Regions from separate parts of the Pantoea sp. F_5 genome, predicted to be linked through region 1. Evidence: predicted binding sites of a transcription regulator. Region 1 holds the regulator's gene; the other holds the start of a gene.
The links. Region 1 encodes PhoB, which activates phosphate uptake and scavenging genes when phosphate is short. Its sites were predicted from a motif close to CTGTCATAAAACTGNCNNAT; they were not measured.

Region 1 (14,962 bases):
CTGCTGCGCGCAATGCCGGAGAGCGATCCGATCCTGTTGATGGTGATGCAGGATGCGATTCGGCGGCTGAACCGCGGGACGTCGCAGCAGAGCATGATTGAGCAGGCGCGTTCGCAGGTTAATTTATCGCTGATGCAGGGCGAGCCGGTGCTGGAAGAGGTGGCGGATAAACTCGGGCTGTCGAGCTGGTCACTGCAGCGGCGGCTGCGCGAAGAGGGCAGCAGCTTTACCGCGCTGGTGGATCAGGTGCGCTGCGAAATGGCGACGCACTATCTGCAGCAGAAGCAGCTGCCAATCTCGGAGATGGCGCTGCTGCTGGGCTACTCGGAAGTCAGCGCGTTCTCACGCGCATTCCGCCGCTGGTTTGGCATCAGTCCGCGCCAGTGGCGTCAGGAAGGTCTGGCCAGCTAACCACGCGGCGCAAAGCCAAACCACGCCGGTTGTCCTGGCTCCGGCGGCGGTGGCAGATCGCGGGTCTGTGCCACCAGCTGCCAGGCACGCAGGCAGAGTGCCTCATCCCCCTGAGTCTGCGTCACCGCATAATGTCTGCTGTGTTGCTGCCACTCCATCCGTACCAGACATTGCTGACCGGCATAACGCGCTGCATCAGTAAACTGCCGGTTCAGTAGCGGCTGCATTTGATTAGTCCAGTGACAGGGTTTGCTGTCCGGATCCTTCACAGGCTCACACAGATTTGCCACGCTATCACGTTGCTTTGACACGGGTTGCTGACAGGCGCTGAGCAACACTGCAATAATCACACCTGGCAATATTCTCACTATCGTATTAATTAAATTCATTAAATTAGCCATTTTTTTCTAAAGATCTTGCGGTCTGCTGCCGACAGTCTACAGACCGGCCTGCTGAATGCTATGGCATTCCTCCGACTGTCGGCAGAACCAGAATTTACCGCCCCTGTGCGGATGATGTCTCTTTTCACTTCATGGATTAGAAATGCAGAAAAAATATGCCTTTGCGGCACTCTCCCTGTTAATCACCTCGCTGATCAGCGGCTGTGCCACCGAATCTTCCCGTGCAATTCAGGCGCCACAGGTTCGCGCAGCCAGCCAGCCGGTTTATCAGGGCGTGCGCAGCCCGATTGCGGTAGGTCAGTTTGATAACCGCTCCTCGTACATGAACGGCATCTTCTCTGATGGCGTCGATCGGCTGGGTAATCAGTCGAAAACCATTCTGATTACCCATCTGCAGCAGACCAACCGCTTCAGCGTGCTGGATCGCAGCAACCTGAAAGAGCTGCAGCAGGAGTCAGACTTCAAACGCAGCCAGCAGAATATCAAAGGCGCGAACTACATCATCACCGGTGATATCACCGAGTTTGGTCGCAAAGAAGTAGGCGATCAGCAGCTGTGGGGCATTCTGGGCCGCGGCAAAACTCAGATCGCCTATGCCAAAGTGAATCTCAACGTGGTGGATGTCGCCACCTCTGAAGTGGTTTACAGCACCCAGGGTGCGGGCGAGTACCAGCTTTCGGCACGTGAAGTGATCGGCTTTGGCGGCACCAGCAGCTATGACTCGACGCTGAACGGCAAAGTGATGGATCTGGCGATTCGCGAAGCGGTCGATCATTTAGTGGATGGAATCAACAACGGCGCATGGCGTCCGGCTAAATAAGGAAGCAGTAAATGAAAATGATGACCCTGAGCAGCCTGCTGATGGCAGCGGCGCTGCTGGCAGGCTGTGCGCCAAAAGCACCGAAAACGATCTACTACTGGGGCGACTATCAGGAACAGATTTATAGCTACTATCAGCAAGGCGGCGATCCGCTGAAGCAGATCGATGCGCTGAATCTGGATGTGGAAAAAGCCCGTGCTGCGGGTCAGCCCGTACCGCCAGGCCTGCATGCTCAGCTCGGCTTGCTCTACGCAAAAACCGGCGATACCAATAAAGCGTTTGGTCAGTTCGCTACCGAGAAGCAGCTGTTTCCCGAATCGGCACCTTACATGGATTTTCTGATGAGTAAAAAACAAGGAGTGGTACAGTGAAAAAATGGATTGCCCTGAGCGGCACGCTGATGGTGCTGTTGCTGACCGGCTGTGCGCAGCCAAAAAAACCGTACGACTACACGGCGTTTCGTGCCAGCAAGCCCGCCTCGATTCTGGTGCTGCCTGCCGCTAACACCTCGCCGGATATCAACGCTGCGCACAGCCTGAACTCGCTGGTGACGCGTCCGCTGGCCGAAGCCGGTTACTACGTCTTCCCGGTGGCGGTGGTTGAAGAGACCTTTCAGCAGAATGGCCTGACCAGCGGCAGCGACGCCCAGGCGGTCAGCGCGAAACGTCTGAATGAGATCTTCCACGCCGACAGCGCGCTCTATATCTCGATCAGCGACTATGGCAGCAGCTATCGGGTGATCGACAGCGTGACTACCGTGACCGCCAAAGCACGGCTGGTGGATTTACGCAGCGGCAAAGAGATCTGGCAGGGTTCCGCCACCGCTACCGACAATGATCAGGGCAACAATAACAACAACGGCGTGATTGGTATTCTGGTCAGCGCGGCGATCAAACAGATTTCCGACAACGTCACTGACAAAGCCCATACCGTGGCCGGGCTGACCAGCAATCGTCTGCTGGCACAGAACGAGCAGGGCGGATTACTCACTGGCCCTCGCTACAAAGTCGTCAGCGCCCGCTGATCAGACTCAGACGGGCGCTCTGGCGCCCGTTATCCCTGCGGCAGCTCCAGCTGGCTGTAACCCAGGCCATTCATTTTGCGGACTTTAATCTGCACCGGGATGCGCTCTTTCATCGCTTCCACGTGGCTGATCACCCCAATGGTTTTGCCGCTGGCGTTCAGCGCGTCCAGGGCATCCAGCGCGGTGTCCAGTGTCTGAGCATCCAGCGTGCCGAATCCCTCATCCAGAAACAGCGATTCGATGCGCGTTTTGTGGCTGACCAGATCCGATAACGCCAGCGCCAGCGCCAGACTGACCAGGAAGCTCTCGCCACCTGATAACGTACGGGTATCGCGTGCGGCGTCGGCCTGCCAGGTATCGACGACATCCAGCTCCAGCAGATCCTGCGCCCGGCGCTGCAGCAGATAACGGCCATGCAGCCGATCGAGCTGACGGTTGGCGAGCGCGACCAGATGATCCAGCGTTAATCCCTGGGCGAAGCGCCGGAATTTATCGCCGCTGGCGGAGCCGATCAGATCGTTGAGCAGGCTCCACTGCGCCAGCACCACACCATCCTGTTCAATCTGCGTCATCAGGCTCTGCTGTCGGGCGCGGAGGCTGGCGTCACTGTGCAGCTGCTGCTGAATCTGACCCTGCTGGCTGGCGTTGTCGCGCAGGGCCAGCCGTAACAGCTCCAGCTGCTGCACCAGCGCGTCCGCAGATTCCGGCATCGCGTCGGGCTTCGCCTGCTGATGGGCGCTGAGCCGCTGATGCAGATCCGCCCGTCGCGCCTGCTGCTGCTGACATTGCTGATCGAGCTGCTGCAACTGCTGGCGCAGTTGCAGCGCAGTCTGCTCATCCAGCAGCGCCTCGCGCAGGCTGGCTTCATCGGCAAATCCGGCGCGCTCCAGTGCCTGCTGCAGAGCGCTTTCCGCCTCTGCCAGTTTGCCGCTGAGCGTCTGACGCTGATTTTCCAGCCCCGACAGCTCACCCTGCAGGCGACTGACCTCAGCCTGCGCCTGTTGCAGGGCGGTGAGCTGCTGTGCCAGCTGTTCATCAGCGTGCTGAACGCGGGCCTGCAGCTGCTGACGGGCGTGGGCGACATCGCGATCGCCAAACAGCGCCAGACGCTGCTGAAGCATTTCGCTGAGCTGCGCCTGGCTCTGCTGCTGCTGCTGCTGACGGATCGTGAGCTGCTGCTGTTCCTGTTCAGCCTGATGCTGCAGGGCAGTGAGCTGGGTTTCCCCTTTTAACAGCTGCGGCTGCAGGTTAGCGAGCAACTGCTCACTTTCCTGCCAGCGCTGCCAGCGTCGCTGTTGCTCCGCCAGCCACGCATCGCGATCGGCGGCATCGGGCAGGGCAAGATGGTGTGCGCTGAACTGCTGCTCAAGACGGCGCAGCAACTGCTCCCAGGCCTGCTGTTCCTGCTGCTGGCGCTGTTGCAGCGCATCCAGTGCCTGTTGCAGGCTGGTCAGCGACTGCTGCGCCAGCTGTTCGGCCTGCTGGTGCTGCTGCCAGGCCTGCAGCTGCTGAAGATGGTAATCCTTTGCGGCCTGACGCGCCTGTCCGGCGGCCTCCTGAGCCTGTCGCTGCTGCTCAAGCTGACTTTCACGTTCGCTTTGCTGCTGCTGCCACGCGGCTAAGGCCTCGCGATCGGCAAGCGGGAAGGTAAGTGCCAGCTCACCGCTCAGCGCCTGCCATTGCTGCTCAAGCAGTTCAAGCTGTTGCTGCATCCCGGCGATTTCCTCGCGCAGGGTCTGCTGCTGCACCGTTGATTGCTTCAGCTGTTCGTTTTTTGCCGTGCCCGCTTCGCGCAGTGCCTCGGTTTGCTGCTGCAGCGCAGCCCGGCGCTGCTGGTTAGCACTTACTTCCAGTGTGCTGTAGGCCCCGACGGCGGGGTGGGTGCAGGAGCCGCACAGCGGGCAGGGCTGATCGGCGGTGAGCCGGGCGCGGAAATCGCTGAGGTCGACAATCTGCTGCTCCAGCGCGCAGATTTTTTCGACATCATCCAGCTGCTGTTTTTCGCGTTTCCACGTCTCGCGCAGGCTCTGAAGTTCCGCTTCACTCTGCTGATGCGCTTTTTCCAGCGCGCTCAGCCTTTGCTGGCGCTGGCCCAGCTGCTGGTGCAGCGGCTGCCACTGCGTTGAGATCAGCAGCAGTTGCTGACGCGCCGGACGGCTGTTCTGCAACTGGCTTAATGCCTGCCGCAGTGCAGCGGGTGGATGCTGTTCATGAAGCGAAGTGAGTGCCTGCTCCGCCTGCAAAAGCGCCTGGCGGGCCTGTTGCTCCGCCTGCTGGCGCGGCAGTGCCTGTTGTGCCTGCTGTTGCTGTTTTGCCTGTTGCGCATCGATCTGTTGCTGTTGCTGCTCGCGCTGTTGTGTCAGTGCCGCCAGCGTCGCCTCACGCTGTGCCAGCAGGGCAAAGTTCTCCTGCCATACCGGCAGCGAAGCGCCCCAGTGCGGCAGATCGGCAAGCTGCTCGCGTAACTGATGCTGTTCGGCAATCGCCTGCTGCCAGCCCACGACCTGCTGCTTCTGCTGCGTCAGGCTGGCCTGGGTCTGGTCGGCATGCTGCTGCTGCCGGGCATTTTCCTGCTGCTGCTCTGCAAGCTGTTGCTGCAGCGTTGTGATGCGCTGATCCAGCGGCAGCACCTGTTCCGTCAGCAGGCTCTCCTGCTGCTGCTGTTCCTGCAACGCCTGCTGGCGGGTGGTCTGAGCGGCTGCGTAGTGCTGCTGATGCTGCTGCTGCTGGTTCTGGGCCTGCTGCTGCGCCGCATTAAGCTGCTGATAGCGGCTCTCAGCCTGCTGCTGTTCACTGCGCAATGCGTCACGCTGCTGCAGTTTAATCCGCAGTTTTTCAACCGGTTCGCTGCGAGCCAGTCGCTGGCGGTCGGTTTCAGCCGCCTGTGAGGCAGCCTGCGCCTGCTGTACTGCCGCTTCAGCCTGCGCACTTTCCTGCTGTAACTGCTCTGCCTGTTGCTGCCACTGCTGCTGTTGCTGCGCCTGCTGATAATCCGCGCTGAGCTGCTGTTCAGCCCTGGTCAGATCGCTGAGCTGCTGTTGCAGCGCGTCGCGGGCGTCGCTATCCAGCAGCGCCATCGCACCCGCCTGGCTGCGCAGCAGATCCAGCTGGGTCTTCGCCTCTTTATGACGCTCGTAGATGGCCGCGGAAATCAGGCCGTAAATTTCGGTGCCGGTCAGCTCCTCCAGCAGTTCGGCGCGTTCACTGGCTTTGGCATTCAGGAAGGCGGCGAACTGGCCTTGTGACAGCATCATTGAGCGGGTGAAGCGTTCGAAATCAAGACCTGACAGGGTTTCGATCAGCTTCAGCTTGTCACCAACCTTATCGGCAACAATGGTGTTATCGTCACAGCGCGCCAGCTCAACGCGCGGTGCCTGTAGCTTGCCGTCAGCGGTGCCGCGCGCGCGGTTCTGGCTCCAGAAGGCGCGCCACGCTTCACCTTTGATCTCAAACTCGACCTCAGCCAGACATTCTGCGCAGTCGCGGGTCATCAGCGCATTCTGGCTCTGGGAAATCGCGCCAAGGCGCGGCGTCTGGTGATAGAGCGCCAGGCAGATGGCGTCCAGCAGGGTGGTTTTACCCGCCCCGGTGGCACCGGTAATCGCGAACAGACCGTTGCTGGCAAAAGGCTCGGCGCGGAAGTCGATGAACCATTCACCGCGCAGGGCATTGAGGTTTTTAAACCGTAGCGTAAGGATCTTCATTGGGTCTCTTCCATGGCGGCCAGCGTCTGGCGGAACAGCGTGGTCATCTCGTCGATTTGCGCCGGTTGCAGCGCCTCATCCAGCGCCAGGCGGCGGGCAAAGACCTCTTCCACCTTCAGCTCACTCAGTGTTTCGTTGTCGAGCCGCGCCAGGCTCTGCTGCCGCTGTTCACGACTGCGGCGCAGCAGCAATACCTCGACCGGCAGTGTGGCGGTCAGGGTTTCGACCTGACGTTGCAGATCGCTGAGGTACTCCTGAGTGGTCACTTCGATGTCGAGCCAGGTCGGTTTTTCCTGCTCTGCCGCACTGAAGGCATTTAGCTGTTCTGCAATCTGCGCCAGCGATCCTTTCAGCACCTGCATCGGCTGCGCCTGCGGCACCACCAGCGGCGTGACTGACTGCAGGCCGCTGGCCGCCAGTTCCAGCAGGAAGACGCTTTTTTCCACGCCCAGCTCATCAAAGCTCAGCGGAATCGGCGAGCCGCTGTAGCGGATATGCTCGCTGCCCGCCACGCGCTGGGCGCGATGAATATGGCCGAGCGCAATATAGTCAGCCGCCGGAAAGGCGCTGGCCGGGAAGGCGTCCAGCGTGCCGATATAGATGTCACGTACGGAATCGCTCTGGCTGACGCCGACGGTAGTGAGATGACCGGTAGCAATGACTGGCAGCGCATAACCCAGTGCCTGGGCAGCGGCGAAACGCTGCTGATAGTGGTGGGCGATTGCCTCCAGCAGCGAGGTCTGTTTGTCGCGGCCCGACTGACCCGCCCGGCTGCGCAGGATGTCGCGCGGGCGCAGATAGGGAATGGCACACAGCAGCGCGCCCGGTTCGCCCTGACGGGTGTTGAGCAGCAACACATCATCCTGCGCCTGCGGAGTCGCGATCACCCGGGTATTGAGACAGGCGAGCAGCTCGCGCGACTCATTCAGCGTCGCCACAGAGTCGTGGTTACCCGCCAGCACAATCAGCTGACAGCCGGTGGGCTGCAGCGCCACCACGAAGCGGTTAAACATCTCGCGGGCGTAGCTGGGCGGCGTGCCGGTATCAAACAGGTCGCCTGCAATAATCAGCGCATCCACCTGATGCTGTTCAATCTGGATCAACAGCCAGTCGAGAAACGCCTGATGTTCCGCCGCCCGACTTTTGTTGTAGAAGAACTGCCCCAGATGCCAGTCCGCAGTATGAATAATGCGCATGATGAGTCCCTGCCGTTGTGATTCGCCGGGGGATTATACTGGCTCTGCGACCAAAGCAAAAAAATGTCGCTGCGCTGTCATAAATGATTACCAGTGAGGTTACAGGCAGGTTATGTTTTTCATAAAAGTGTCACAAATCTGACGCATAATGACGCCGCGAATCTCAGTGACAGCCGTCATAATCAGCAGGAGTAATAATGGCTAAGCGCATTTTGGTTGTGGAGGATGAAGCCCCCATCCGTGAAATGTTGTGTTTTGTTCTGGAGCAGAACGACTATCAGCCAATCGAGGCGGAAGATTATGACAGCGCCGTTGGCAAGCTGATTGAACCCTGGCCCGATCTTATTTTGCTGGACTGGATGTTACCCGGTGGCAGCGGTATTCAGTTTATCAAGCATCTGAAGCGCGAGGCGATGACCCGTGATATCCCGGTGATGATGCTCACCGCGCGCGGCGAAGAGGAAGATCGGGTACGTGGCCTGGAAGTGGGTGCCGATGATTACATTACCAAGCCGTTTTCACCCAAAGAGCTGATGGCGCGGATCAAAGCGGTGATGCGCCGCATTTCGCCGATGGCGGTGGAAGAAGTCATTGAGATGCAGGGGCTGAGTCTGGATCCCTCCTCACATCGCGTGATGTCCGAAACCACGCCGCTGGAGATGGGCCCTACCGAATATAAGCTTCTGCACTTCTTTATGACCCACCCGGAACGAGTCTACAGCCGCGAGCAGCTGCTGAACCACGTCTGGGGCACCAATGTGTATGTGGAAGATCGCACTGTCGATGTTCACATTCGCCGTTTACGTAAAGCGCTGGAGGTCTCCGGCCACGATCGCATGGTACAAACCGTCCGTGGAACAGGGTATCGTTTCTCTGCCCGCTACTAAACGGAGCCTTTACCGTGCTGGAACGCCTCTCCTGGAAGAGATTATTGACAGAACTGCTGCTGGCCTGTCTGCCCGCGGCGCTGCTGGGCCTGCTGCTTGGCGGCCTGTCCTGGTGGCTGCTGCTGAGCGTGCTGGTGGTGCTGTTGTGGCATTTCCACAATCTGATGCGGCTGTCGCACTGGCTGTGGCTCGACCGCACCATGACGCCACCGACCGGGCGTGCCAGCTGGGAACCGCTGTTTTATGGGCTTTACCAGATGCAACTGCGCAACCGGCGGCGGCGGCGTGAACTGGGCAACCTGATTAAACGCTTCCGCAGCGGGGCCGAGTCGCTGCCGGATGCGGTGATCCTGACCACGGAAGAGGGCACGATTTTCTGGTGTAACGGCCTGGCGCAGCAACACCTTGGCCTGCGCTGGCCGGAAGATAATGGCCAGAATATCCTCAATCTGCTGCGTTACCCGGAGTTCTCCCGCTATCTTCGTCAGCGCGATTTTGACAAGCCGCTGACGCTGGTGCTGAACAACAAACTTCACATGGAATTCCGCGTCATGCCCTACAGCGAGGGGCAATGGTTACTGGTGGCCCGTGATGTGACGCAGATGCATCAGCTGGAAGGGGCGCGCCGCAACTTCTTTGCCAACGTCAGCCATGAGTTACGTACACCGCTCACCGTGCTGCAGGGCTATCTGGAGATGATGAACGACTCGGTGATGAGCGAGCCTTCGCGCAGCAAAGCGCTGCACACCATGTCGGAGCAGACGCGTCGCATGGACAGCCTGGTGAAACAGCTGCTGACGCTGTCGCGCATTGAAGCCGCGCCTGCGATCGATCTCAAAGAGAAGGTCGATGTGCCGGTGATGCTGAAACTGCTGCAGCATGAGGCGGCGACACTGAGTGGCGGTCGGCACGATATCCATTTTCATACCGATCCCCATCTGAAAGTGTTCGGCAACGACGAACAGCTGCGCAGCGCCATCTCCAACCTGGTTTACAACGCGGTGAATCACACTCCGGAGGGCACGCGGATCGATATCAGCTGGCTGCGTGGCAAGCAGGGCGCAACCTTCCGGGTGTGCGACAACGGGCCGGGTATTGCCTCAGAACATATTCCGCGTCTGACCGAGCGGTTCTACCGGGTTGATAAAGCGCGTTCACGCGCCACCGGCGGCAGCGGGCTGGGACTGGCGATTGTGAAACATGCGCTGAGCCACCACAACGCGCGGCTCGATATCACCAGCGTGCCGCATAAAGAGACCTGTTTTACCTTTACGCTGCCCGCGAGGTTGATTGTCAGCAGCGTGATGCAGGAGAATGCCGTTCATTAATCGCTGCCGGATCTCGCTGATGCGCCTCCTTCTTTTGTTAATCATCTCTCTGCTGCCGGGCCTGGCGCTGGCCCAGCCCGGCGCGCTCTCCGGCAATCTCAGCAGCGTCGGATCTGACACGCTCGGCTATCTGATGACCCTGTGGGGCGAAGATTTCAGCCGCCAGGCACCGGGCGTGAATGTGCAGGTTCAGGCCTCTGGTTCGTCTACCGCGCCGACCGCGCTGGCGGCGGGTGCCGCTCAGCTCGGGCCGATGAGCCGACCGATGCAAGCCGACGAACGCCAGGCCTTTGAGGCGCGCTACGGCTATCCGCCGCTGGCGGTACCGGTGGCGATGGATGCCCTGGTGGTGGTGGTCAATCAGCGCAATCCACTGCAGCAGATTGAACCGCATCAGCTCGACGCTATTTTCTCCATTACCCGCCTCTGTGGCGCGCACAATGTGCCGCTGCGCTGGGGTGATCTTGGTTTAACCGGCGACCCGTGGCGCAAACGACCGATTCAGCGTTATGGCCGCAACTCCGCCTCCGGCACCTGGGGGTTCTTCAAACAGCAGGTGCTGTGCAAAGGCGATTTCCGCAGCGACGTAGCGGAGTTTCCCGGCTCGGCTGCGGTGGTGCAGGCGGTAGCCGGGAACCCGCGCAGCATTGGCTACGCCAGTTTTGGCTTTCATCTCAGCGGCGTAAAAATGCTGGCGGTGATGAATGACCAGGGGCAGGCGATTGTTCCGGATGCCGATGCTATTCGCAGTGGCCGCTATCCCTGGGCGCGTCCGCTCTATCTCTACGTCAACAAAGCGCCGGGTAAACCGCTGCCGCCGCTGGTGGCCGCGTTTCTTCAGCAGGTGCTTTCTCCTCAAGGCCAGCGACGGGTCAGCGAAGCGGGCTACCTGCCGCTGTCTGAAAGCCAGATGGCGCAGGCGCGCGCAGCGCTGCAATAATCTTCCAACCTGAATTTTTTTCACCATCGCTGAATTTTCTTCAGTTGCAGACAAAGGTGACTCGTGTCACTCTGCATTCAGACATATAGCCATCCAGATGGCTATTTATATCAGAATGTAATTATTTCCTGCCGTAATCATTTGCAGGAGAGACAGGAGTGATCATGCAAAGAGAAACCGCCCCGTTCCGCGCCGACACCGTTGGCAGCTTCCTGCGTCCCGCTGCGATTAAGCAGGCACGCGAACAGTTTGCAGCCGGAGAGATTGATGCCGCCGCCCTGCGTCAGGTTGAAGATGCGGCAATCCGCGACGTGGTCGCGAAACAGCGTGAAAATGGTCTGAAAGTGTTGACAGACGGCGAGTTCCGCCGTGGCTGGTGGCACTTTGACTTCTTCTATGGTCTTGACGGCGTTGAGAGCTATGAAGCAGAGCAGGGCATTCAGTTTAATGGCGTGCAGACCAAAGCGCATGGCGTGAAAGTGGTGAGCAAACTCGGTTTCCCGGCGGATCACCCGATGCTTGACCATTTCCGCTTCCTGCAGAGTATTGCCGGTGATGCGGTGCCGAAGATGACCATTCCCAGCCCCAGCGTGCTGCACTTCCGCGGTGGCCGCAAAGTGATTGATTCGGTGGTCTATCCGGATCTGGCGGACTACTTCGACGATCTGGCGCAGACTTACAAACAGGCGATCAAGGCGTTTTACGACGCGGGCTGCCGCTATCTGCAACTGGATGACACCGTCTGGGCGTATCTCTGTTCCGAAGATCAGAAGCGCGATATCCGCGCACGTGGCGACGATCCGGATCAGCTGGCCCAGACCTATGCGCAGGTGCTGAATAAAGCGCTGGAAGATAAACCTGCCGATCTGACCGTGGGTCTGCATGTCTGTCGCGGTAATTTCCGCTCAACCTGGATCTCAGAGGGCGGCTACGGACCCGTGGCAGAAATCCTGTTCGGCAGTGTCAACGTGGATGCATTCTTCCTGGAGTATGACAACGCCCGTTCCGGCGGCTTTGAGCCACTGCGTTACGTTAAGCCGGGCCATCAGCAGGTCGTTCTGGGCCTGATTACCACCAAAGTGGGTGAGCTGGAAGATCCGGCGCAGGTGAAAGCCCGGCTGGAAGAGGCGACGCAGTATGTCAGCCTGGACCAGATCTGCCTCAGCCCGCAGTGCGGCTTTGCCTCTACCGAAGAGGGCAATAGCCTGAGCGAAGCGGAACAGTGGCAGAAGATTCGTTTAGTGGTCGATATCGCTAATCAGGTCTGGTAATGCTGTAACGTTGTGCAGACAGGCGCGTAAAACGCGCCTTTTGTGTATCTTCCGGGCCATTTATGCGGGGTTTTCTCACGCTCTGTCTGTTATTTAAGCACATCATCTTGTGTGCCTGCGGCAAAAATTAACGCTATCCACTGCCTTTTGAAAAAATGGCGGCATAACCTTCTGGTTTTCCGATCCTGTATTGCCTTTCACCGCTATAAACGTTTTACTTAGCGCCGTTGTCGATCCATCCCTCTGTGAACAGAATAAAAGCAGCTTAAATCACCTGCGCTTTACCCTGCGACGAGCATAATGCGCTGACATTGTCAGCCTGGTCGCGGTTTGCACGCAGCGAGGGGACAACACTAACCCAACTTCCACCGCAACATCAGTGACAGGCCGTATGACACATCGTTTAACTTCGAAGGACATTCTCGCGCTGGGCTTTATGACATTCGCCCTGTTTGTTGGCGCGGGCAACATCATTTTCCCGCCCATGGTCGGTATTCAGTCTGGCGAACACGTCTGGACAGCCGCGATTGGTTTTCTGATTACCGCAGTCGGTCTGCCTGTGATGACTGTGATCGCGCTGGCCCGCGTCGGCGGCGGCGTGGATGCGCTCAGCACCCCCATTGGCAAGGTCGCTGGCATCGTGCTGGCCACCGTGTGCTATCTGGCTGTCGGGCCGCTGTTTGCCACCCCGCGCACGGCAACCGTCTCGTTTGAGATGGGCATTGCACCGCTGACCGGCGATGGCGCGCTGCCGCTATTCATCTATAGCCTGATCTACTTCGCGCTGGTGATTGGCGTGTCGCTCTATCCGGGCAAGCTGCTCGACACGGTAGGGCACTTCCTGGCACCACTAAAAATTATCGCGCTGACCGTGCTGGGTGTGGCTGCACTGGTCTGGCCTGCGGGCGGTACCATTCCGGCGACCGCGGATTATCAGCGTGCGGCGTTCTCCAGCGGTTTTGTTAATGGCTATCTGACCATGGATACGCTGGGCGCGCTGGTGTTCGGCATCGTGATCGTTAATGCCGCCCGTTCACGCGGCGTTGATAATGCCGCACTGCTGACCCGTTATACCGTGCTGGCAGGACTGATTGCCGGTCTGGGGCTGACGCTGGTCTACCTCTGCCTGTTTAAACTGGGCGCGGGCAGCGGCGCGCTGGTGGATCAAAATGCCAATGGTGCCGCGATTCTGCACGCGTATGTTCAGCATACCTTTGGCAGCATGGGCAGCTTCTTCCTGGCCGCGCTGATCTTCGTCGCCTGTATGGTGACCGCCGTCGGCCTGACCTGTGCCTGTGCGGAATTTTTTGCGCAATACCTGCCGTTGTCGTATAAAACGCTGGTGTTTATTCTGGGTCTGTTCTCGATGGTGGTGTCGAATCTCGGCCTGAGCCACCTGATTCAGATCTCCATCCCGGTACTGACGGCGATCTATCCGCCCTGTATCGTGCTGGTCGTACTGAGTTTCACCCTTAACTGGTGGAATAAGAGCAGCCGGATTATCGCGCCAGCGATGCTGGTAAGCCTGCTGTTTGGCATTGTTGATGCGATTAAAACCACCGGGTTTAAAGATTTGCTACCGGCATTCAGTCAGCATCTGCCGCTGGCTGACCAGGGTCTCGCCTGGTTGCCACCGTCGCTGGTAATGCTGCTGATTGCCGCTGTTGTGGATCGGGTGAAAGGACCGGAACAGGTGACGGTTCACTCGTAACAGAGCGCACTGATTCTTCTTTAACCACGGGCTTGCCCGTGGTTTTTTCATTTCACAGGTACAGGTTGTTATGCAAGAAACCAACAAGCTCAAACGCGGACTGAGCACGCGCCACATCCGTTTTATGGCGCTGGGATCGGCGATTGGCACCGGGCTGTTTTACGGTTCCGCCGACGCGATAAAAATGGCCGGACCGAGCGTGCTGCTCGCCTATATCATCGGCGGAGCAGTAGCCTACATCATCATGCGCGCGCTGGGTGAGATGTCCGTTAACAATCCTCAGGCCAGCTCATTCTCACGCTACGCACAGGACTATCTTGGGCCGATGGCGGGCTATATCACCGGCTGGACCTACTGTTTTGAAATCCTGATTGTGGCGATTGCGGACGTCACCGCATTCGGCATCTACATGGGCGTCTGGTTCCCCGAGGTGCCGCACTGGATTTGGGTGCTGAGCGTGGTGCTGATCATCGGTGCCGTCAACCTGATGAGCGTGAAGGTGTTCGGCGAAGTGGAGTTCTGGTTCTCCTTCTTCAAAGTCGCCACCATCATCGTGATGATTCTGGCCGGTTTCGGCATGATTATCTGGGGGATTGGCAATGGCGGTCAGCCGACCGGTATCCATAACCTGTGGACCAACGGCGGCTTCTTCGCCCACGGCGTCGTCGGCATGCTGCTGTCGCTGCAGATGGTGATGTTCGCCTATGGCGGCATCGAAATCATCGGTATCACCGCCGGTGAAGCGAAAGATCCGGAGAAGTCGATTCCGCGCGCGATTAACTCGGTGCCGTGGCGCATTCTGGTCTTTTATGTCGGCACGCTGTTTGTGATTATGTCGATCTACCCGTGGAACCAGGTGGGGACGTCGGGCAGCCCGTTTGTGCTGACCTTCCAGCATCTGGGGATCGCCGCAGCCGCCTCGATTCTCAACTTCGTGGTGCTGACCGCGTCACTTTCGGCGATTAACAGCGATGTCTTTGGCGTGGGCCGCATGCTGCACGGGATGGCGCAGCAGGGTCATGCGCCGAAAGTCTTTATGAAGGTCTCGTCGCGCGGGATTCCGTGGGTGACGGTGGTGGTGATGATGTTCGCCATGCTGATTGCGGTCTATCTCAACTACCTGATGCCGGAAAAAGTCTTCCTGGTGATCGCCTCGCTGGCGACCTTTGCAACGGTGTGGGTCTGGATCATGATTCTGCTGTCGCAGATCGCCTTCCGTCGCAAAATTGGCAAAGAGGCGGCGAGTAAGCTGCAGTTTGCGCTGCCAGG
Region 2 (14,962 bases), on a different contig from region 1:
TTCCTGCGTCGTCAGATTGGCATGATCTTCCAGGATCACCACCTGCTGATGGATCGGTCAGTTTATGACAATGTGGCGATCCCGCTGATTATTTCCGGTGCCAGCGGCGAGGATATCCGTCGTCGCGTCTCGGCGGCGCTGGATAAAGTGGGCCTGCTCGACAAAGCAAAAAGTTTTCCGATTCAGCTTTCGGGCGGTGAACAGCAGCGTGTGGGCATCGCCCGTGCGGTGGTGAACAAGCCGGCCGTGCTGCTGGCCGATGAACCGACCGGTAACCTTGACGACGCGCTGTCAGAAGACATTCTGCGCCTGTTCGAAGAGTTCAACCGCGTCGGCGTCACCGTCCTGATGGCAACGCATGACAGCGGCCTGATCGCCCGACGCAACTATCGGATGATGACGCTGAATCAGGGACGTCTGCACGGAGGCCACGATGGTCAATAAACGTATTAAACGTCCGGCTGCACCGAAAGCGAAGCAGCCGTCGAAGTCAAAAAGTAAAGCGCTGAAAGGCGGCTGGCAGGAGCAGTGGCGCTATGCGCTGCGCGGAACGCTTTCTGATATGTGGCGTCAGCCGCTGGCGACGCTGCTGACGGTGATGGTCATCGCCATTTCCCTGACGCTGCCCAGCGTCTGCTACATGGTGTGGAAAAACGTCAGCCAGGCGGCCACGCAGTGGTATCCGGCGCCGCAGTTGACCGTTTATCTCTCCAAAACACTGGATGATACGGCGGCAGAAAACGTGGTGGCGCAGCTCAGGCAGGTTGAAGGCGTGGATAACGTCAACTACCTGACGCGGGAAGAGGCGCTGAACGAATTTCGTAACTGGTCGGGCTTTGGTGGCGCAATGGATATGCTGGAGCAGAATCCGCTGCCTGCGGTGGCCATCATCACGCCTAAGCTCAACTTCCAGAACTCAGACACCATGCAGAGCCTGCGCGATCGGGTGAGCAAAGTGCAGGGCGTGGATGAAGTGCGAATGGATGACAGCTGGTTTGCGCGGCTGGCGGCGCTGACCGGGCTGGTGGGGCAGATTGCCTCAATGATTGGCGTGCTGATGATTGTGGCTGTGTTCCTGGTGATCGGTAACAGCGTCCGCCTCAGCATCTTTGCCCGACGCGACACCATTAATGTGCAGAAGCTGATTGGTGCCACCGATGGCTTTATCCTGCGTCCGTTCCTCTACGGCGGGGCGCTGCTGGGCTTCAGTGGGGCGGTGCTGTCGCTGCTGCTGTCGGAAGTGCTGGTGCTGCGTCTGCAGTCGGTCGTCGCCAGTGTGGCAACGGTATTCGGTACCACCTTCTCGCTGGAAGGCTTCTCCTGGGATGAAGCATTACTGCTGCTGATGATTGCGGCCATCATCGGTTGGGTGGCTGCCTGGCTGGCGACGGTACAACATTTACGTCGATTTACGCCGCAGTAAACGCCTGCAACATTTTTTTGTTATAATGGTCCTCTGCTACCGATGGTGGGTGCAGAGGATTTTCCCCCTCTTCCCTTCCTGTCATCTGTGTGTAAAATATTCACTGCTATAATTGAACTTGTGGATAACTTTATCACTCTAAGTAGCACAGATTGCTTTCGGATCTCGCGCGACGTTGACGTAATGTATCGTCTGCGCAGGGAAATGTGCGGCAATTCCACTGAATTTGTGAGGGTTTGAATGACCAAAGAAATGCAAACTTTAGCTATTGCTCCTCTTGGCAACCTGGAGTCTTACGTCCGGGCTGCGAATACCTGGCCGATGCTCTCGGCTGAAGAGGAAAAAGCGTTGGCTGAACGGCTGCATTACCAGGGCGATCTGGAAGCAGCAAAGACGCTGATCCTGTCACACCTACGCTTTGTAGTTCATATCGCTCGTAATTACTCCGGCTACGGTCTGCCACAGGCTGACCTGGTCCAGGAAGGTAACATCGGCCTGATGAAAGCGGTACGTCGCTTCAACCCTGAAGTGGGCGTGCGTCTGGTTTCGTTCGCCGTACACTGGATTAAAGCGGAGATTCACGAATACGTGTTGCGTAACTGGCGTATTGTGAAAGTCGCGACCACCAAAGCACAGCGTAAGCTGTTCTTTAACCTGCGTAAAACCAAGCAGCGTCTGGGCTGGTTCAATCAGGACGAAGTCGAGATGGTTGCGCGCGAGCTGGGCGTAAGCAGTAAGGACGTACGCGAAATGGAATCGCGTATGGCCGCGCAGGATATGACCTTTGATATGTCTGCCGACGACGAGAGCAGCGAAGGCCGTTCTATGGCACCGGTGCTGTATCTGCAGGATAAAACCTCTGACTTTGCCGATGGCATCGAAGAGGACAACTGGGATGCGCACGCGGCTGACAAGCTGAGCTATGCGATGGAAGGTCTGGATGAGCGCAGCCAGCACATCATTCGCGCCCGCTGGCTGGACGAAGACAATAAAACCACGCTGCAGGAGCTGGCCGATCAATACGGCGTATCCGCCGAACGTGTCCGTCAGCTGGAAAAGAACGCCATGAAGAAACTGCGTATGGCGATTGAAGCGTAACGCACTTCAACACCTTAAGGGGCGACAGATAATGTCGCCCTTTTTGTTTTCTGCGTCTGGCTAATCTGCCGCCCGTATCCAGCCGTCACTCTGCGCCCTGAAGCCACATGCCTGCATAAATGCCGCGCGTACCTGCTGATCGTCACTGCCATCATCGGCAATCCACCAGTCCGCGATTGAACCATTCTGCCTGATCGTCTCCTCCAGCAAATATTGTCCTACCCCGCGTCGCCGGGTGACATCACGCACCGCCAGCCGGTGAACCTTGCCGTGGATGCCGGAAATTTCCAGCTGCAAACCCGCCAGCAGACGGTCATTAAAACGCGCCGCGTAAAGACGGTGAGACTCACTTAAACCCTGTTCCAGTTTTTCCATCTCCAGATCCGGCCAGACTTTGCCAAGATCAATGCGGTCCTGCGGCGTCAGCGCGGCCAGGCGCTGGATAGTGAGCTTCATAACAAAAACCTCTAAAAAAGGGGAAAGTGTAGCGAAAGTATACAACCAGAGTGCCACCACATTTTCAGCAATAAAACAGGTCAAAAGATGGCCCGGGTGCCAGGATAATAGGAGTAAACCGGGATGGCGGGCGATCAATCCAGCATAACACGCTGGCAAAGTGGTCATAAACCGGCCGTTGCATCCAGTGTATTATGCTGTTTAACCCGGTCAATTCTGAATGTGTCAGTTGATTTACAGAAGAAACTTCCTGTTTAATAACCTGAAAAATAAAGCCTTATTACTAATAAATGTCAGAAAAGTACGCTAACTCATTCATCATTAATCAGTTTTCGACTTTATCTGGCAACGCAAGCACTCACAACATACACGACAAAACAAATGGGGTAGTCAGGATGAAAATGAAAGGTCGCGCATTACTGGCGGGATGTGTAGCACTGGCGATGAGCCATGCGGCGCTGGCTGAAGATATCAAAGTGGCCATTGTCGGCGCAATGTCAGGTCCGGTAGCGCAGTACGGCGACATGCAGTTTGCCGGCGCAACGCAGGCGATTGAAGATATCAATGCCAAAGGTGGTGTTAACGGCAACAAGCTGGTGGCGGTGAAATATGACGACGCCTGTGACCCGAAACAGGCGGTTGCGGTCGCGAACAAGGTGATTAACGACGGCATTCATTACGTCATCGGCCACCTTTGTTCTTCTTCCACCCAGCCTGCGTCTGACATCTATGAAGATGAAGGCGTGCTGATGATCACCCCGGCCGCGACCGCACCTGACCTGACTTCCCGTGGCTATAAACTGATTATGCGTACCACTGGTCTCGACTCCGATCAGGGACCGACTGCCGCGAAATATGTAATGAGCGAGCTGAAACCGCAGCGTATCGCCGTGGTGCATGACAAACAGCAGTATGGCGAAGGTCTGGCGCGTTCCGTGCAGGAGAGCCTGAAAAAGCAGGGCGCGAACATCGTCATGTTTGAAGGGATCACCGCAGGTGACAAAGATTTCTCTACCCTGGTGGCGCGCTTTAAGAAAGAGAACGTCGATTTCGTCTATTTCGGCGGCTACTACCCGGAAATGGGCCAGATCGTGCGTCAGGCACGTGCTGCTGGCCTGAAAACCCAGTTTATGGGACCAGAAGGTGTGGGTAACGCCTCACTGTCGAACATCGCCGGTGCGGCTTCTGAAGGCATGCTGGTGACCCTGCCGAAACGCTACGACCAGGTTGAAACCAACAAACCGATCGTTGACGCGCTGAAAGCGAAGAAACTGGATCCAACCGGCCCGTTCGTCTGGACCACCTATGCAGCTCTGCAATCGCTGGCAACCGGTATGGAGCGCAGCAAGAGCGCGGAGCCGGACGCTATCGTGAAAAACCTCAAGGAAGGCGCAGCGGTGCCAACCGTGATGGGCAACCTGAACTGGGATGAGAAGGGCGATCTCAAGGGCTTTGAATTCGGCGTCTTCAAATGGCATGCCGATGGCACCTCGACCGCTGTGAAGTAAACCAGGCTGTTTTGTGGTGAGCGGGAAGCCGGATAACCGGTTTTCCCTGACCAGCGACACGAACGCCTGGTGCTCGTCTGCCAGGCGTTTTTTGTACCCCGATCGCCTGCGATCGGTTAAGTAAGGGTCAAGGTATGTCCGAGCAGTTCCTCTATTTTATTCAGCAGATGTTTAATGGTGTGACCCTGGGTAGCACCTACGCGCTGATCGCCATCGGTTACACCATGGTTTACGGCATTATCGGCATGATTAACTTCGCGCACGGCGAAGTCTACATGATCGGTAGCTATGTCTCCTTTATCGTGATTGCCGCCCTGATGATGATGGGCATCGACACCACCTGGCTGATGATTGCAGCTGGCTTTGTGATGGCGGTCATTATCTCCAGCGCCTACGGCTGGAGCATTGAGCGCGTCGCCTACCGGCCTGTGCGTTCATCCAAGCGTCTGATTGCGCTGATCTCCGCCATCGGGATGTCGATATTCCTGCAAAACTACGTCAGCCTGACCCAGGGCTCACGCGACCTGGCGCTGCCGAGCCTGATCACCGGACAGTGGACGGTCGGTGAGAGCAACGGGTTTGCCGCCACCATCTCAACCATGCAGATCGTAATCTGGGTGGTGACCTTCCTGGCGATGCTGGCGCTGACCACTTTTATCCGTTACTCCCGCATGGGCCGCGCCTGTCGCGCCTGCGCGGAAGATCTGAAAATGGCCAGCCTGCTGGGCATTAACACCGACCGCGTGATCTCGCTGACCTTTGTGATCGGGGCCGCAATGGCGGCAGTCGCAGGCGTGCTGCTGGGCCAGTTCTACGGTTCGATCAACCCCTTCATTGGCTTTATGGCGGGCATGAAAGCCTTTACCGCCGCAGTGCTGGGCGGAATTGGCAGTATTCCTGGCGCGATGATTGGCGGACTGGTGCTGGGTATCGCTGAAGCGCTGACGTCAGCCTATCTCAGCACGGAATATAAAGATGTGGTTTCGTTTGCCCTGCTGATTGTGGTGCTGCTGGTGATGCCGACCGGCATTCTGGGGCGTCCGGAGGTCGAAAAAGTATGAAGACCTCTTTTATCAATGCCCTGATTTCCTCCCTGATGCTGCTGGTGCTTGCCGCCTTCTTTATGGGTTTGCGCCTGAATCTGGATGGCACGAATCTGGTGGTGCAGAACGCCGGTAGCGTGCGCTGGAACTGGATCGCCGCAGGCTGTGCGGTGGTGTTTCTGTTCCAGTTGCTGCGTCCGGTGTGGCAGAGCAGCCTGAAGAAAGTGTCTGGCCCGGCACTGGTGTTGCCCGGTCTGGATGGCTCGACGCCGAAGCAGAAGCTGGTGATGACGGTGATGATTATCGCCGCAGTCGCCTGGCCTTTCCTGGTGTCACGCGGCACCGTTGATATCGCTACCATGACGCTGATCTACGTGATGCTCGGTCTGGGCTTAAATGTGGTGGTCGGACTCTCTGGCCTTCTGGTGCTGGGTTATGGCGGCTTCTACGCTATCGGTGCCTACACCTTTGCGCTGCTGAACCACTATTACGGTCTTGGCTTCTGGCAGTGCCTGCCGCTCTCCGGCATGGTTGCGGCGCTGTTTGGCCTGCTGCTGGGCTTCCCGGTACTGCGACTGCGCGGCGACTATCTGGCGATTGTGACGCTGGGCTTCGGTGAGATCGTGCGTATTCTGCTGCTGAACAATACCGCCCTGACCGGCGGCCCGAATGGCATCAGCCAGATCCCGAAACCGACGCTGTTTGGTCTGGAGTTTGGCCGTACCCCGCGCGAAGGCGGCTGGGATACCTTCCACAACTTCTTTGGGCTGAAATACGATCCCAGTGACCGCATCATCTTCCTCTACCTGGTCGCGCTGCTGCTGGTGGTGCTGACCCTGTTCGTCATTAACCGGCTGCTGCGGATGCCACTGGGCCGGGCCTGGGAAGCGCTGCGCGAAGATGAGATTGCCTGCCGTTCACTGGGCCTGAGTCCGACCCGCATTAAGCTGACCGCCTTTACCATCAGTGCCGCCTTTGCCGGCTTTGCCGGCAGTCTGTTCGCGGCGCGTCAGGGCTTTGTCAGCCCGGAATCCTTTACCTTTGTCGAATCCGCCTTTGTGCTGGCGATTGTGGTACTGGGCGGGATGGGTTCGCAGTTTGCGGTGATTCTGGCCGCCATTCTGCTGGTAGTGTCACGCGAGCTGATGCGCGACCTCAATGAATACAGCATGCTGGTGCTGGGTGGCCTGATGGTGCTGATGATGATCTGGCGTCCGCAGGGCCTGTTGCCGATGAAGCGTCCGCATCTGAAGCTCAGAACCGGTAAACAAGGAGAAGAAGCATGAGTCAGCCTTTATTAGCCGTTGAAGGCCTGATGATGCGCTTCGGCGGTCTGTTAGCCGTGAACAATGTGGCGCTGGAGCTGCGTCCGCAGGAGATCGTTTCACTGATTGGGCCAAACGGTGCCGGTAAAACCACCGTGTTCAACTGCCTGACCGGTTTTTACAAACCCACCGGCGGCACGATTACGTTGCGTGAGCAGCATCTTGAAGGGCTGCCGGGCCAGAAGATTGCACGAATGGGCATCGTGCGGACCTTCCAGCACGTGCGCCTGTTCCGTGAGATGACGGTAATCGAGAACCTGCTGGTCGCGCAGCATCAGCATCTGAAAAGCGGCGTGTTTTCCGGCCTGCTGAAAACCCCGGCGTTTCGCCGCAGTGAGAGTGAGGCGCTGGATCGTGCGGCAACCTGGCTGGAGCGGGTAGGTCTGCTGGATCTGGCAAACCGTCAGGCGGGCAATCTGGCCTATGGTCAACAGCGTCGGCTGGAGATTGCGCGCTGCATGGTGACGCGCCCGGCGATCCTGATGCTGGATGAACCGGCGGCGGGCCTTAACCCAAAAGAGACCCACGAGCTGGATGCGCTGATTGCGGAACTGCGTGGCGAACACAAGGTGTCGGTACTGCTGATTGAACACGATATGAAGCTGGTGATGGGTATTTCTGACCGTATTTATGTGGTTAATCAGGGAACGCCGCTGGCTAACGGAACGCCGGAGGAGATTCGTAATAATCCGGATGTCATTCGTGCCTATTTAGGAGAGGCCTGAGATGGCAAATGCAATGTTAACCATTGAGAACGTCAGCGCCCATTACGGCAAAATTCAGGCGCTGCACAACGTCAGCCTCTATATCAATCAGGGCGAAATTGTCACCCTGATTGGCGCTAACGGTGCCGGAAAAACTACGCTGCTGGGCACGCTCTGCGGCGAGCCACGTGCGACTCAGGGCACTATCACCTTTGATGGCAAAGCGATTACCGACTGGCAAACGGCGCGCATTATGCGTGAAGCGATCGCCATCGTGCCAGAGGGACGGCGGGTGTTTTCGCGCATGACGGTGGAAGAGAACCTGGCGATGGGCGGCTTTTTTGCCAGCCGTCCGGAGTATCTGACGCGGATTAAGCGTGTGTATGAACTCTTTCCGCGGCTGGAAGAGCGCAAAATCCAGCGTGCCGGGACGATGTCAGGTGGCGAACAGCAGATGCTGGCGATTGGCCGCGCGCTGATGAGCCAGCCGCGCCTGCTGCTGCTGGATGAGCCGTCGCTGGGACTGGCCCCGATCATTATTCAGCAGATCTTTGACACCATTGAGCAACTGCGCAGCGAGGGGATGACGATTTTCCTGGTGGAGCAGAATGCGAATCAGGCGCTGAAGCTGGCGGATCGGGGCTATGTGCTGGAGAACGGGCATGTGGTGCTCGAAGACACTGGTGCAGCATTGCTCTCCAACGAAGCCGTCCGCAGCGCTTACTTAGGTGCCTGATGGGGCACGGCCTTTGAAAGTGATGCGGAATGTGCCGCCGACGGCCTTGAGTGTCGGTGTGGGTAGTGCCGACTACGGCCTTCGACTTCAATGAAGTGAAAGTCGCAGTCAGGCATTTTCAGCTTCTAATCGCTCTGCAATTTATGTCACTAAAAACTGGCAGCATGGGCGTTTTGCCGTCGCGCTGCCAGCGTCCTCTTTTCCTCGCTTTAGTCTGTCACCCGCCTGTCATCTGCCTGTTATTAATCCGTCATTTCCCCGTGTCATGTTACTCCGCGAACCAGAAATCCGTGATTTCACGCGTATTTACCTGCACAGGAAAATTCTATGTCCGTCGTTACCTTTCGTCGTAGCCTGATGAGCGCGCTGCTCGGTCTGACGCTTAGCAGCCATGCCATGGCCGCCACTGAGATCCCCTTCTGGCACTCCATGGAAGGCGAGTTAGGCAAAGAAGTCGATTCGCTGGCTCAGCGCTTTAACCAGACCCATCCCGATTACAAAATCGTTCCGACCTACAAAGGTAACTACGAGCAGAGCCTGGCGGCCGGGATCGCGGCAGTGCGCAGCGGCAAAGCGCCTGCGGTGCTGCAGGTTTCTGAAGTGGGAACGGCCACCATGATGGCTTCACAGGCGATTGTGCCGGTGCATCAGGTCTTCAAAGATGCCGGTATCCCCTTTGATGAAAAGCAGTTCGTACCGACGGTTGCGGGCTACTACAGCGACAGCAAAGGCCAACTGATTTCTCAACCGTTTAACAGCTCGACGCCGGTGCTCTATTACAACAAAGACGCCTTCAAAAAAGCGGGTCTGAACCCGGATCAGCCCCCAAAAACCTGGCAGGAGCTGGCCACGGATGCCGCCGCGCTGCGCAAGTCGGGCATGAGCTGCGGCTACGCCAGCGGCTGGCAGGGCTGGATCCAGATAGAAAACTTCAGCGCCTGGCATGCGCTGCCGGTCGCCACGGAAAATAACGGCTTTGACGGCCTGGATGCGGTGCTGGAGTTCAACAAACCGGTGCAGGTGCGTCACATCGAAATGCTGGAAGCGATGAACAAAAAAGGGGATTTCACCTACTTTGGCCGCAAAGATGAGCCGACTGCGAAGTTCTACAACGGCGACTGCGGCATCACTACCGCCTCCTCCGGTTCGCTGGCTGATATCCGCCACTACGCAAAATTCAACTTCGGCGTCGGCATGATGCCGTATGACGATACCGTAAAAGGCGCGCCGCAGAACGCCCTGATCGGCGGAGCCAGCCTGTGGGTAATGAAAGGCAAAGATCCGGCAACGTATAAAGGCGTCGCGGAGTTCATGCAGTTCCTCGCGAAACCGGAAATCGCGGCGGAATGGCACCAGAAAACCGGCTACCTGCCGATTACCACCGCCGCCTATGAGCTGACGAAACAGCAGGGCTTCTACGATAAAAATCCGGGTGCAGATATCGCCACCCGTCAGATGATGAACAAGCCGCCGCTGCCGTTCACTAAAGGGATGCGTCTGGGTAATATGCCGCAGATCCGTGCCGTGATTGACGAAGAGCTGGAGAGCGTCTGGACCGGTAAACAGTCGCCGCAAAGCGCGCTGGATAACGCGGTCAAACGCGGCAACGAACTGCTGCGTCGCTTCCAGCAGCAGGTGAAGTAATCTGCCCGACAGGGCCAGTGCAGGCTGGCCCTCTCTCTTTCTGAATCAGAGTGCGCTATGTCTTCTTCTCGCCCGGTTTTTCGCACCAGCCTGCTGCCTTATCTGCTGGTGCTGCCGCAGTTACTGATCACCGCGGTCTTTTTTCTCTGGCCTGCCGGTGAAGCGCTGTGGTACTCGCTGCAAAGCCTCGATCCCTTTGGCCTCTCCAGCCGCTTTGTCGGACTGGAAAACTTCAGACGCCTGTTTGCCGATCCCTACTATCTGGATTCGTTCTGGACCACGATAAAATTCAGCGGCATGGTCACGGTGTTCGGCATGCTGTTTTCGCTGCTGCTGGCGGCGCTGGTGGATTATGTGGTGCGACTGCGTCGCCTCTATCAGACTCTGCTGCTGCTGCCCTACGCCGTTGCCCCGGTGGTGGCCGCGGTGCTCTGGATGTTTCTGTTTAATCCCGGTCTGGGCCTGTTCAGCTATCTGCTGAACCACATCGGCTACAACTGGAACTATGCGCAGAACAGCGGCCAGGCGATGTTCCTGATTGTGCTGGCGTCGATCTGGCAGCAGATGAGCTACAACTTCCTGTTCTTCTTCGCCGCACTGCAATCTATCCCGAAATCGCTGGTGGAAGCCGCCGCTATTGATGGTGCCGGGCCGGTGCGTCGCTTTTTCAACCTGTCTCTGCCGCTGATTACGCCGGTCAGCTTCTTCCTGCTGGTGGTGAACCTGATCTACGCCTTCTTCGATACCTTCCCGGTGATCGATGCCGCGACCGGCGGCGGGCCGGTGCAGGCGACCACCACGCTGATCTACAAAATCTATCGCGAAGGCTTTACCGGGCTGGATCTCTCCTCATCCGCGGCGCAGTCGGTGGTGCTGATGCTGCTGGTCATCGGGCTGACGGTGCTCCAGTTCCGCTTTGTTGAACGTAAGGTGCAATACCAATGATTGAGAATCGACGCGGGCTGGATCTCTTCAGCCACATCGTGCTGGTGCTGGGCGTGCTCACCATCCTGTTCCCGCTCTATGTCGCCTTTGTGGCGGCGACGCTGGATAACGAGGCGGTCTATCAGGTGCCGATGACGCTGGTGCCGGGTACACACCTGTGGGAGAACATCTCGCGCATCTGGACGCACGGCGTTAACGGCAGCGGACCGGCGTTTGGCCTGATGCTGCTCAACAGCATGATCATGGCGCTGGGCATCACCTTCGGCAAAATCACCGTGTCGATGCTGTCGGCGTTTGCGCTGGTCTGGTTTCGTTTTCCGCTGCGCACGCTCTTTTTCTGGCTGATCTTTATCACCCTGATGCTGCCGGTTGAGGTGCGTATCTTCCCCACGGTTCAGGTGATTGCCGACCTTAATCTGCTCGACAGCTACAGTGGCTTAACCCTGCCGCTGATGGCCTCAGCGACCGCCACCTTTCTGTTCCGTCAGTTTTTTATGTCACTGCCGGATGAGCTGGTTGAAGCGGCGCGCATCGACGGTGCCAGCGCGATGCGCTTCTTTATCGACATCGTGCTGCCGCTCTCCAGAACCAATCTGGCGGCGCTGTTCGTGATCACCTTTATCTACGGCTGGAACCAGTATCTCTGGCCGCTGCTGATTATCAATGACGCCAGCCTCGGCACGGCGGTGGCGGGGATAAAAAGCATGATCTCCAGCAGCGGCTCGCCGACCCAGTGGAACGAAGTGATGGCGGCAATGTTATTAACCCTGATCCCACCGCTGGTAGTGGTGTTAGTCATGCAGCGTGCCTTTGTGCGCGGTCTGGTTGAGAGTGAGAAATAAGATGGCAGGCGTAACCCTTCAGGCAGTAACCAAATCCTACGATGGCAAAAATCAGATCATTCAGCCGCTGAACGTCACCATCAATGACGGCGAATTTATGGTGATGGTCGGGCCGTCCGGCTGCGGCAAATCGACCCTGCTGCGCATGGTGGCCGGACTGGAGCGCGTCACTTCTGGCGATATCTATATCGACAACCGGCGAGTCACCCAGGAAGAGCCAAAAGATCGCGGTATTGCGATGGTGTTCCAGAACTATGCGCTCTATCCCCATATGTCGGTGGAGGAGAATATGGCGTATGGTCTGAAAATCCGCGGGATGGGCAAAGAGCAGATTCGTCAGCGGGTGCTCGACGCGGCGCGCAGTCTGGAGCTGGATCACCTGCTGATGCGTCGGCCTCGCGAACTTTCGGGCGGACAGCGCCAGCGCGTGGCGATGGGCCGCGCCATCGTTCGTGAACCGGCAGTGTTTCTGTTCGATGAACCGCTGTCGAATCTCGACGCCCGCCTGCGGGTGCAGATGCGGCTGGAGTTGCAGCAACTGCATCGCCGTTTACAGACCACCAGCCTCTATGTGACGCACGATCAGGTCGAGGCGATGACGCTGGCGCAGCGGGTGATGGTGATGAATAAAGGCGTCGTCGAGCAGATCGGCACGCCGGTCGACGTGTATGAGCGTCCCGCCAGCCAGTTTGTTGCCGCGTTTATCGGCGCGCCCGCGATGAATCTGCTAAAAGGCCAGTTCAGCAGTGACGGCTCACGCTTTGACCTCGACGCCTCGCATGCACTGCCGCTCAGTGACACAAAACCGAAATGGGCTAACCGGCCGGTGGTGCTGGGTATCCGGCCAGAGCATATCCAGCTCAGCTGCCGTGAGCAGGGCGGTATCCCGCTACGCGTCGATACGCTGGAGATGCTGGGCGCGGATAATCTGGCACACGGTCGCATCGGCGACACGCCACTGGTGGTACGCTTAGCCCATAGCGAACGGCCGCAGCCTGGCAGTACGCTGTGGCTGCATCTGCCGTCAGATGCGTTACACTTCTTCGATTCAACCCATGGAAAGCGTCTGGAATGAGCACACAACACTGGCCTTATCCCCGTATCGTTGCCCATCGCGGCGGCGGTAAACTGGCACCGGAAAACACCCTGGCGGCAATTGATGTCGGCGCAAAGTATGGTCATCAGATGATTGAATTTGATGTCAAATTATCATTGGATGCGCAGCTCTTCCTGCTGCATGACGACACGCTGGATCGCACCAGCAACGGCTGGGGCGTAGCAGGTCAGCTGCCGTGGGAGAAGTTATCGCAGCTCGATGCGGGCAGCTGGTTTGGCAACGCATTTACCGGCGAAAAGCTGGCGCGGCTGGATGAGGTAGCGGCACGCTGTCGTCAGCATCAGATGATGGCGAACATCGAAATCAAGCCGACGACCGGCAGCGACGCCGAAACCGGACGCGCCGTGGCGCAGGCTGCTGCGATCCTGTGGCAGGATCAGACCGCACCGCTGCTTTCGTCATTCTCTTTTGAGGCGCTGGAAGCCGCGATGCAGGCCGAGCCGCAGTTGCCGCGTGGCCTGCTGTCGCATAGCTGGGATCCAGAGTGGCGGAAAAAGACCACGGCGCTGGCGTGCGTCTCCATCCACCTCAACCATAAAGTGCTGACTGCGCAGCGGGTTGCAGAGCTGAAAAGCGCGGGCCTGAAGATTCTGGTCTATACCGTGAACAGCCCGGACCGGGCGCGGGAATTGCTGACGTGGGGCGTCGATGCCATCTGTACCGACAGCATCGACATCATCGGCCCCGATTTTCATTAGTTCTGTTTCTGCTGGCCCGGCTGCGTAGTAATCACCCGCTGCTGGGCGCTGTTGCGCTGCTCCTGCATTTTACGCTGCATGTCCTGCGTCTGACGCTGCTGATCCTGGCGCAGCTTCAGCTGTTGCTGCTGTTGCTGGCTCTGCATCTGCGACTGCATCCGCTGCTGACTCGGGTTATAACCCGGTTTATTCGGATCGTTGGTGCTGTTCAGCGTGTTCGCCTGACTGGCGAAAGGCAGCAGGGCGGCTAAAACAATCATCCACTTTTTCATCTTTCCTCCTTCCTTAATCGCGACAGGTTTTTTGGGTGCACAACGGCGCACACCGATATCAGGGTCGCACCCATAAGTTTACGCGATATCACAGACCTTACTTTCAGATGTATTCCTGATTTGACTTAACCCCGGTTATTTTGCTGTATTTGTAGGCACTTGCAGAAATGATAAAAAAATGTAAATAACAACATGGGGTGGTGGCAGGATGAAAATGCAGCAGACAGTGCGTCAGCTTAGCTGGTCGCTGGTGATGAGTTTTACCGTGGTGGCAGGCGCGAACGCCGCCCCCACTCAGGCTCCGCCGGTCTCCTACGGCGTAGACAGTGATACCTTTCACCCGGTAAAAGCGCAGCACGGCATGGTGGCATCGGTGGATGCGCTGGCAACCCAGGTGGGCGTAGACATTCTGCGTCAGGGCGGTAATGCGGTGGATGCCGCGGTCGCCGTGGGCTTTGCGCTGGCCGTGACCCATCCTCAGGCGGGCAACCTGGGCGGAGGCGGTTTTATGCTGCTGCGCACCGCGTCTGGCCGCGCTACCGCTATCGATTTCCGTGAAATGGCACCGGGCCACGCGTCGCGCGACATGTTTCTGGATAAGCAGGGCAACGCCGACAGTAAGCTTTCACTGACGTCACACCTTGCTTCCGGTACACCAGGCACCGTCGCCGGACTGGCGCTGGCTGCGCAGAAATATGGCACCCTGCCGCTGAGCACTCTGCTGGCACCGGCCATCAGACTGGCGCGTGACGGTATTCCGGTCAACGATGCGCTGGCGGATGACCTGAAAACCTACGGCAAAGAGGTGCTGATTACCCATCCCAACAGTAAAGCGATCTTCTACAAACCGGACGGCACGCCGTGGCAGAAGGGCGATCGGCTGGTGCAGAAAAACCTGGCTCACAGTCTGCAACTGATAGCCCGCCAGGGGCCGGATGCCTTTTACAAAGGTGAAATCGCGGATGAGATCGCCGGCGAGATGGCGCAACACGGCGGGCTGATCAATAAAGCTGACCTGGCGGCCTATCGCGCGGTCGAGCGAACGCCCATCAGTGGCACCTACCGCGGTTATGAAGTCTTCTCCATGCCGCCGCCGTCATCCGGTGGTATCCACATCGTGCAGATCCTCAATATCCTGGAGAACTTCGATC

Region 2: ugpB (sn-glycerol-3-phosphate ABC transporter substrate-binding protein UgpB) is a predicted target of PhoB. The motif match lies at 8,530-8,549, and genes of this name have one in related genera.

What each region holds. Positions count from the first base shown of each region.
Region 1 is NZ_VWUO01000011.1:53,074-68,035, reverse strand. It holds gene F3I44_RS15595 (AraC family transcriptional regulator) at 1-411, shown strand, start outside; gene F3I44_RS15590 (cell envelope integrity TolA C-terminal domain-containing protein) at 408-800, opposite strand; gene F3I44_RS15585 (CsgG/HfaB family protein) at 955-1,632, shown strand; gene F3I44_RS15580 (DUF4810 domain-containing protein) at 1,644-2,003, shown strand; gene F3I44_RS15575 (DUF799 domain-containing protein) at 2,000-2,656, shown strand; gene F3I44_RS15570 (AAA family ATPase) at 2,686-6,360, opposite strand; gene sbcD (exonuclease subunit SbcD) at 6,357-7,556, opposite strand; gene phoB (phosphate response regulator transcription factor PhoB) at 7,754-8,443, shown strand; gene phoR (phosphate regulon sensor histidine kinase PhoR) at 8,458-9,771, shown strand; gene F3I44_RS15550 (PstS family phosphate ABC transporter substrate-binding protein) at 9,791-10,711, shown strand; gene F3I44_RS15545 (cobalamin-independent methionine synthase II family protein) at 10,876-11,982, shown strand; gene brnQ (branched-chain amino acid transporter carrier protein BrnQ) at 12,374-13,693, shown strand; gene proY (proline-specific permease ProY) at 13,764-14,962, shown strand, end outside.
Region 2 is NZ_VWUO01000006.1:103,310-118,271, reverse strand. It holds gene ftsE (cell division ATP-binding protein FtsE) at 1-444, shown strand, start outside; gene ftsX (permease-like cell division protein FtsX) at 434-1,423, shown strand; gene rpoH (RNA polymerase sigma factor RpoH) at 1,664-2,521, shown strand; gene panM (aspartate 1-decarboxylase autocleavage activator PanM) at 2,582-2,977, opposite strand; gene F3I44_RS09985 (branched-chain amino acid ABC transporter substrate-binding protein) at 3,373-4,485, shown strand; gene livH (high-affinity branched-chain amino acid ABC transporter permease LivH) at 4,620-5,546, shown strand; gene F3I44_RS09975 (high-affinity branched-chain amino acid ABC transporter permease LivM) at 5,543-6,814, shown strand; gene livG (high-affinity branched-chain amino acid ABC transporter ATP-binding protein LivG) at 6,811-7,578, shown strand; gene livF (high-affinity branched-chain amino acid ABC transporter ATP-binding protein LivF) at 7,580-8,293, shown strand; gene ugpB (sn-glycerol-3-phosphate ABC transporter substrate-binding protein UgpB) at 8,621-9,937, shown strand; gene ugpA (sn-glycerol-3-phosphate ABC transporter permease UgpA) at 9,995-10,882, shown strand; gene ugpE (sn-glycerol-3-phosphate ABC transporter permease UgpE) at 10,879-11,724, shown strand; gene F3I44_RS09945 (sn-glycerol-3-phosphate import ATP-binding protein UgpC) at 11,726-12,799, shown strand; gene ugpQ (glycerophosphodiester phosphodiesterase) at 12,796-13,539, shown strand; gene F3I44_RS09935 (DUF2756 domain-containing protein) at 13,536-13,811, opposite strand; gene ggt (gamma-glutamyltransferase) at 14,020-14,962, shown strand, end outside.